One region of the Sphingobacterium sp. UBA1498 genome, then DNA from elsewhere that is predicted to be linked to it. Evidence: riboswitches for the same ligand, from Rfam matches in the RefSeq annotation. Region 1 holds a riboswitch; each other region holds the start of a gene.
The links. Region 1 has a riboswitch for S-adenosylmethionine ahead of B3139_RS16440 (5-oxoprolinase). Riboswitches for the same ligand answer to the same signal wherever they lie in the genome.
Positions count from the first base shown of each region.

Region 2: linked by a shared signal. The riboswitch ahead of metE (5-methyltetrahydropteroyltriglutamate--homocysteine S-methyltransferase) and the one ahead of B3139_RS16440 (5-oxoprolinase) in region 1 are both predicted to bind S-adenosylmethionine.
Region 3: linked by a shared signal. The riboswitch ahead of B3139_RS00595 (O-acetylhomoserine aminocarboxypropyltransferase/cysteine synthase family protein) and the one ahead of B3139_RS16440 (5-oxoprolinase) in region 1 are both predicted to bind S-adenosylmethionine.
Region 4: linked by a shared signal. The riboswitch ahead of metF (methylenetetrahydrofolate reductase [NAD(P)H]) and the one ahead of B3139_RS16440 (5-oxoprolinase) in region 1 are both predicted to bind S-adenosylmethionine.

Region 1 covers NZ_DCRG01000028.1:24,454-26,641, reverse strand. Annotated here, with positions in the region: gene B3139_RS16445 (DUF3050 domain-containing protein) at 126-896, opposite strand; SAM-I-IV-variant riboswitch at 1,104-1,197, shown strand; gene B3139_RS16440 (5-oxoprolinase) at 1,264-1,527, shown strand; gene B3139_RS16435 (hypothetical protein) at 1,560-1,979, opposite strand.
Region 2 covers NZ_DCRG01000014.1:8,924-11,111, forward strand. Annotated here, with positions in the region: gene B3139_RS08880 (sensor histidine kinase) at 1-105, shown strand, start outside; gene B3139_RS08885 (response regulator transcription factor) at 207-896, shown strand; SAM riboswitch class I at 1,082-1,185, shown strand; gene metE (5-methyltetrahydropteroyltriglutamate--homocysteine S-methyltransferase) at 1,263-2,188, shown strand, end outside.
Region 3 covers NZ_DCRG01000001.1:146,447-148,634, forward strand. Annotated here, with positions in the region: gene B3139_RS00590 (FUSC family protein) at 1-294, shown strand, start outside; SAM riboswitch class I at 475-587, shown strand; gene B3139_RS00595 (O-acetylhomoserine aminocarboxypropyltransferase/cysteine synthase family protein) at 844-2,154, shown strand.
Region 4 covers NZ_DCRG01000023.1:178,491-180,678, reverse strand. Annotated here, with positions in the region: gene B3139_RS13965 (hypothetical protein) at 1-598, shown strand, start outside; SAM riboswitch class I at 776-878, shown strand; gene metF (methylenetetrahydrofolate reductase [NAD(P)H]) at 950-1,906, shown strand; gene B3139_RS13955 (DUF2723 domain-containing protein) at 2,146-2,188, shown strand, end outside.

The DNA.
Region 1 (2,188 bases):
GTCTAACACCTGTTAAGATCACAAACTTCAGAAAAACCATTTTTCCAAGTCGACCCGAAAAATTAGTCCCATAAAAAAAGCTGCCCTTGTCGGACAGCTTCGTTCTCAAAGATCTGCTTAACGTATTATCCATATAAGGAATCTTCAATTGCATTCCACAGTTGAATTCTTTTTTGCAGCGCAACTTTACTAATCTCCTTCATTTCCGTCCATTTAACCTCATCGTCCTTCGCAAGATCTGTTATCATCTGCATCGCCAATGGACCGTGTTCGTCGCCATCTAAATCAATATGGCGTTGAAAATAATAAATAAAACTGTCTAAATTGGCTGTAGGGAAATTCGCTTTAATTTCTTCCAAAATAGACGTAAACATTCCGGGGATGAGGTCTTCACGTCCAAAGGTAAATGCCGCCGCAATTTTATGCACTTCACCCTCAGCTATTACTTCGAATGTAAAATTCAGAAAATCTTTGATTCGCTTGTCCAATGTTGTCAATGCTATAGCATCGAATATATTATCCGATTTTTTGGCATTGGCAATAAATTTATTGATCAAATGGAGGTCGGCTCCCATAGCAGACATTGCGTCGAGATACATCTCAAAATGGCTTAATCGACGTCCATCGATATATTCATCCGACTCCTCTGCCAATACAATTTCATTAATCAAATAGCGCGTTGAAGGATGTTCACTGGCGAACCATGGAAGTGTGGTACAGGTTAATTTGATCTGTAAAGCTTTTAATAAAGACATAAAATCCCATACAGCATACACATGCCCTTCGGTAAAAGAACGTAAATTTTTGATCGTCTTTATTTTACGGTATAAAGGGTGTTGCAATAATACTTCGCGTTCGGTAGCAATGTATTCGTTAATTTCCGCAATTCTATTCATGCCGCAAAAGTATTGTGTTCTCTCTGCTTTTTAAAGTATTTTCGATGAGATTACAGTAACATGATAAATTTCCCAATCAGCTAACCGCTTTATACCCAAATTAAAGTCAAAGCGACCAGCTTGTTTTGCTGCTGTTTTCGGTTATCAGCGTTTAATAGCAGTAAAGACAAAAAAAATTTTATTATAAAAAAATAATCTACTATATTTGTAGAGTATTCAGAATTGCATGATGCAATACCAACCGAGTGAAGGCACCGCGGTGGTAAATTAATACGGGTTTCGACCAAAATAAACGTTATACAACGGTTATTTTCCCAAAGTAATCTGGATACAGTTTATGGTTTAATCCTTTAAATTTTTAAATTGTATGGCTACAACAACAAATCTTTACCAACACTTACTGGAAAAATTCAGTTATTATTCAACAGATGAACTGATCCAGCTCAACAACGACACCATTTTAGGACAAGGCTGGGGATCATCGAAAGCTACCTTCAGAACAGCTTTGATCAGTACATTCTCCAAAAGGGGGCTTGATCTTTCTAATATTATTTCCAAGGAAGACGGCTTTACGTCGGTGAAGCAGGTGCCTGTCCGTCTGGAACAAAATGTTTTGATTCCTTTACAGTAAAGCCCTATAAACGCAAAAAGAGTAGGCCTAGCCTACTCTTTTGTCAATGAGTGGTGATATCTTAATGTATGATTGAGCGAATGGGCTGTTTGTCGAGCGTCGTCTTTGTAGGACGAAAGATCGTCGCAATTTTGAATTTCTGCCACATCCACTTTCTTTCTTACTTTGCTGATGACCTGATTTAATTCCGATTTCCAGTTACCCGGATCGCCAAAATCGTCCATCCAATTTTTGTTGATAAACTTTTTGTAGTTCAAAAGCAAAATATACAATTCCTCACCACTACCGGCGCGATTGATTGACGTGCGCCAGTTCTCTAATTTTTCTTTAAAACTCATAACCAGCAATATATAAAAAAAATACGACTTGACCAAATATTCCCGATTTTTACCTTGCGTATTGACAAAGATCTGACAGTACAATCGCTTTTGCGTCGGAGTCGACAATTTCATAAAAACTGTTATCTTTATCACCGCAGCCTGAGCGCTTAAACGGTTGGAATTTAGTTGAAGACATAAGCATGCGAAATAATGACCTTCTATTTTCAATCGCATCAGTTCCAAGAAATAAATAATTAATTGATGACTAAACTTTATTGTGATTATTGGGTCTCATTAACAAGAGTAACATATGATCATTTGCTTTCAAATTTAGCCTTATG
Region 2 (2,188 bases), on a different contig from region 1:
AGTTATGTACAAGATATTCTGAGGAGACTGAACGGAAAAATTACGGTTAAAAGCGAAAAAGATAAGGGCACGACCTTTGAAGTAATTTTGCCTACAAAAAAATAAAAGGTTCCTTTTTTGTATATTTCCTCTGTAAAAGAATTTCAAAGGTAGAGGAAGCTGATTTATCAGCATCAAGGGAATTCGTTAAAATTAAAGTATTCATTATGCAAAAGATATTATTAGCAGAAGACGATCCTAATTTGGGGGATCTTTTAAAAGACTATCTCGAATTAAAGGGAAAATTTGACGTCACACTATGTACAGATGGTGATGAAGCAATATCCCAGTTCAAGAAAAATAACTATGACCTCTGCATCTTCGATGTCATGATGCCTAAGAAAGACGGCTTCTCTGTTGGACGTGAAATCAGAAAAACAAACAATACTGTTCCAATAATCTTTGCCACAGCGAAAGGTATGATGGAAGATAAAACTGAAGCTTTTGAACTTGGAGGGGATGATTATATCACTAAGCCGTTTCGGGTTGAGGAATTGTTACTTCGCATCAATGCCCTGCTAAAACGCAGTGTTCGGGATAAAGAAGAAGAGGTAGTTGCAGACAAATTTGAAATTGGCGATTATTTCTTTGATTACACAAGTCAGCAGATTTCCTATAAAGGGCAGATGCAGAAACTATCGACTAAAGAAGCTGAACTTTTACGCCTGCTCTGCCTAAAGAAAAATGATGTATTGACAAGAGAGGAGGCTTTATTAAAAATATGGCATGATGACAACTATTTTACTGGTAGAAGTATGGATGTCTTTCTCAGTAAACTTCGAAAATACCTGAAAGAGGATAGTAAAGTTGAGATTGTAAATGTGCATGGAAAAGGTTACAAACTTTTGGTAAGCTAAAAACAGTGGGAATGAGTCATACGATCATTCCCATTTTTTTGTCTGTAATGCATTGAATTATGAAATAAAGGAATGATTCGATGAAAAGAAGAGAAAAAAAGAATTTCATTCTTAGTAGAATATAAAAAATAGGTGCACTTTCATAAAAAATTTGCATTTTTAAAATAATTGCGCTACCTTAGCATCGCTTATAGAGAAAGGCAGAGGGAATAGACCCGATGAAGCCTTAGCAACCTGTCCCTTGACAAGGTGCTAAATTCTACCCATTAGTATATGGGAATGATAAGCCGAAGTCACCAAATTCTAGTGTGTCCTTCTCTCTCTAGCAAGAAATATAGTTGAAAAAAAATATTAAAAACATTCATTATGTTATTGACTAACAATTTAGGTTACCCTCGTGTGGGCGCGTTCCGCGAATTGAAAAAAGCCAATGAGGCCTATTGGGCTAAAAAATCTTCTGTTGAGGAATTATTGGACACCGCAAAAAAAATACGTGAAGGCAATTGGAAAACACAAAAAGATGCTGGAATAGATTTAATCCCTTCCAATGATTTCTCTTTTTACGATCAAGTATTGGATTTAACCCTTACGGTTGGTGCAATTCCTGCCCGTTACCATTCCTTATTGAATAAAGTAGACAACAACTACAGCTTAGACTTATATTTTGCAATGGCCCGCGGTTTCCAACAAGAAGGAATTGACGTAACTGCAATGGAAATGACCAAGTGGTTGGACACAAACTACCACTACATGGTACCAGAATTCACAAAAGATCAAGAATTCAAATTGACTTCTGAAAAATTCTTAAATGAATACAACGAGGCAAAATCATTGGGCATTGATACTAAACCAGTTTTACTTGGTCCGATCACTTACCTATTGATCGGTAAAGAAAAAGAAGCTGGCTTCGACAGGATCGATTTATTGGATAAACTTGTCCCTGTATATGAGCAAATATTGTCTAAACTAGCTGAAGCTGGTGCGCAATATGTTCAGATTGACGAACCGTTCTTAGCATTGGATTTAGATGCTAAAGTAAAAGCGCTATATCAGCCTACTTTTGAAAAATTAGCTGCTGCAGCAAAAAACATCAAATTAATCGCTACCACTTATTTCGAAGCGTTAAAAGATAACGAAGATATCGCGGTTAATTTGCCTATTCATGCTTTACATTTGGATCTTGTCCGTGGTGAAAACCAACTGGATACCGTTTTAGCTAAAGTTCCCGCTTCATTGACATTATCTTTAGGTATTGTTGAAGGCCGTAACATCTGGAAAAACGATTACGAAAA
Region 3 (2,188 bases), on a different contig from region 1:
TTCGACATTCGACTGGCTCGGAAAAAAGCACAGACTGCCATGGCTCTCTTTTCCGATGCGATCAATCAAATGAAGAAGGAACCTGAACACAAGTGGGTAGACTGGTCCCATATCCATCATTTTCAAGCACTCTCCTATCGCATCAATTCGCATTTGGTTGGTCTCTCCATATCGTTAGGTAGAAAAGCGAATCACGACATACAACAGGGTATCCACTGCAGAATTGATGCTTTAAAACCCCTTTTAACCGACTTAGATCAGCTGGCAGAAAATATCAACTTAAGAAAACCATAAAGGCAAGCTATGTATTTATGTATCAATATTGAATAACAAATATGCGATTACAGCTCCCGAAGTAACGCTCTTTTAAGTAAAAAAAACGTATTTCTTTTGCTTTAATAAAAAAGAAGTTTATATTTGTGTCGTCTTCGAAAGAAGATTTCTAATCAACACCTTCCTTAATCAGTAGGTCTTGATTTATAAAGAAGTGGCGAGAGACTGGCTCAATGACCCACTGGCAACCTTCAATTTGCTTGAAAAGGTGCCAATTCCTGTCCAAAATAATATCGTTTTGGAGCATATAAATGATATAAGACAATGCTTATTAAATTACTGAAATCCATTAAAAATTCAGGTTCAATACAACTGAACCTTGCGAACAGCAAAAGTGTACTACATCGTAAAAAAGTATCGATGCGAATGCGTATGCATACACACTTCCCTGCTTGTTAAAAATCATTTCCTTTTTCTTGGATAACGATTTGACAGACCTTCCAAGTAGGTGTGTATGCTTCTCTTTTACCTTTACAAATTCTTTTTTGAAACCTTAAAATCTGATCTATTATGTCTTCTAACAAAAATTTGAAATTCGAAACACTACAGGTTCATGCTGGCCAAGTCGCTGATCCTACCACAGGATCCAGAGCAGTTCCTATATATCAAACAACATCTTTTGTCTTTGAAAATGCAGAACATGGGGCCAATCTATTCGCATTAAAACAGTTTGGAAACATTTATACCCGGATCATGAATCCAACTACGGATGTATTTGAACAACGGATTGCAGCTTTAGAAGGTGGTGTTTCCGCAGTCGCAGTTGCATCTGGTCAGGCAGCGCAGTTTATTGCATTAAATAATATTCTTGAAAGCGGTGACAATTTCGTTGCAGGGTCCAACTTATATGGAGGTACATTCAATCAATTCAAAGTTGCATTTAAACGGCTAGGTATTGAAGCTCGTTTTGCCACCGATGCTGAAGCTGATAAAATAGAAGCGCTCATTGACGATAAAACTAAGGCAATCTATGTCGAGACAATAGGGAACCCAAGCTTCAATATTCCTGATTTTGAAAAAATTGCCGCTGTAGCCAAAAAATACGATTTGCCATTAATTGTTGACAACACATTTGGAGCTGGGGGTTATTTATTTAAACCTTTAGAGTATGGCGCAAATGTGGTCGTTGAATCGGCAACGAAATGGATTGGTGGGCATGGAACAAGCATTGGCGGCGTCATCGTTGATGGAGGTAACTATAACTGGGGAAATGGGAAGTACCCACAATTTTCTGAACCATCTGAGGGCTATCACGGATTGGTCTTTTCAGATATTTTTGGTGAAAATGGCCCATTTGGCAATATACAATTTGCAATTCGCGCGCGTGTAGAGGGATTGAGAGATTTTGGACCAGCACTCTCTCCTTTCAATTCATTCTTGTTGTTACAAGGCCTTGAAACATTGTCTTTACGTGTACAACGGCATGTCGACAACACGTTGGAAATCGCTAGATGGCTTGAGGCCCACCCTCAGGTAGAAAAGGTAAATTATCCAGGATTAAAAAGCTCTCCAAGTTTCGCTAATGCGCAAAAATATCTTAAAAATGGGTACGGCGCAGTGCTTTCTTTCCAGCTAAAGGGCGATGCAGCACAGAAAGCCAATGACTTTATCGACAGTTTAGAATTAATCAGTCATTTAGCTAATGTAGGCGATACTAAATCGCTGATTATTCATCCAGCCGCAACGACCCACCAACAATTGAGTGACGAAGATCAAGCGCATGCGGGTGTGTTCAAAGGACTATTGCGCCTGTCAGTGGGAATAGAACATATTGATGACATCAAAGCAGATTTACAGCAAGCTTTTGATAAAATCAACTAATTAGACTTTAGTCGGCTATAAAATTTAAATGTAA
Region 4 (2,188 bases), on a different contig from region 1:
CTTCGGAAAGTATAGATTCAATGGTGACAGATTAGAGTTGACCGACGAGAAAAAAGGTAGCATCGCATTGGATATTGTTAAGGTAAAAAAAGATTTTATTCAGCTAAGAGGTGATTTTTCACAGTTTAACTCAGCGCGTGTACCTACTACCGAAAGACTTTATCTTAACTTTGCCTTAGATAAAACCCCTATACGCGAGACGCCAAGCAAATTTGACAGTCAAGTGAATTTGTGGCGGAATGCTCCCGTAAGAGCAGAAAGTGAAAAGGAGGTCAAGGCGAGGGCATTGAATTTTGTTGATTATTCCATCGCTTACTTTCAACATATATCAAGTTCTGGTACGCATCACGATTATCGAATGGATGGTGTTGAATCGCCAATTATTTATGCTGAGAACGGTATTGTGCTCAAGGCGTGGACAGATGTGCCGGAATCTTGGAAAGAGTTGTTTTACAATGAACAAGATGCATTGATCGCCTATCGCTATTTATTTGATGGCTTTAAATATGGATCGAAAGAGGAATACCACGTAACAGGACTTTTATTAATAACATTTTATCTCAAAAATCTACGGAATTCCCTGGCAGCGCATCTTTAGCCAATGATTCTCGATCCTTACTTTCGCCTGTTTTTTTTAACATTTTTTGGTGGTGCATACATTTCTTTTGTTGCGTGTAAGCAGAGCCCAAAGGTCTTATTGCCCTATTTGCGGTGCCATTTTAGTCTTTTCGAAAAAATATTTTTGTCTTTTGATTTTTTAAAACGATATTAGCAACGCTTATAGAGAAAGGCCGAGGGAATAGACCCGTTGAAGCCTTAGCAACCTGTATTGTTCAAGGTGCTAAATTCTACCCTACTCCATGTGGGAAAGATAAGTTACATGAAGATAAACGATTCCTCGACGTGTGCGTTTCGATATAAGCCAACCAAACTAAAAAACAGTTTTTTAATGAAGATTATCGATCATATCCAGAATGCCAAAGGAAAAACATTGTTTTCTTTTGAGCTATTGCCACCGGCGAAAGGGCAGGGCATCCAAAGTATTTTTAAAACCATGGATGAACTGATGGAGTTTAAACCTCCTTTTATCGACGTAACTTACCACCGGGAAGATTATATCTATAAAGAGCATGCAAGTGGATTACTGGAACGCGTTTCCTATCGCAAACGTCCTGGGACAGTGGCGATATGTGCAGCAATCATGAATAAATATAAAGTTGATGCAGTGCCCCATTTGATATGTGGTGGTTTTACTAAGGAGGAAACCGAAAATGCACTGATCGATTTGAACTTCCTGGGTATAGATAATGTCTTAGTATTGCGCGGAGATGCACGTAAGGGCGATGCTGATTTTATTCCAACGGATGGTGGACATGCTTTTGCAACAGACCTATTGGAACAGGTTGCTGATATGAATAAAGGAAAGTATCTGCATGAGGATATTGTCACATCGGAAAAGACTGATTTTTGCATCGGTGTAGCAGGTTACCCCGAAAAACACTTTGAATCGCCAAATTTTAATACTGACTTTAAATATCTGAAACAAAAAGTCGATATGGGGGCGGAATTTATTGTAACTCAAATGTTCTTTAATGTCGAAAAATATAAGGAATTTGTTACTAAATGTAGAGATAATGGAATACATGTGCCTATTATTCCAGGATTAAAGCCACTGACAACTAAAAAGCAGCTCGTGACCTTACCACGAATATTTCATCTCGATATTCCAGAAGAACTGAGCGATGCTGTTTCGGAATGTAAAACGAATGCCGACGTCAGACAAGTCGGAGAAGAGTGGTTGGTACAACAATGTCAGGAGCTGATCAAGTTTGGCGCTCCGGTTTTACATTTCTATACGATGAGTAATCCGGGTCCAACAAAGAAAATTGTAGAAAAACTAGCCTAACTCATAAAAATACCCGCGAAAGGGAGCTGATAAGCTCCCTTTTTCATTGTTAATATATCCATAATTGACCTTATAGCCAAGTCGTCGTGTTGGCAACGGAGTCATTTGCGTTCGTGCAAGTGTCAGTGTGTTTATTGTCAGGTACTTGTGTTAAATAGTGTTAATTAACATACTGGAATCAGGATAACTTTTTAACTTAAAGTCCTAAAAAGGATTTTAATAGAAGACCAATTGTCCTTATGACGTACAACAGAATAAATTCTCTACTGGGTTTTGCTTGCG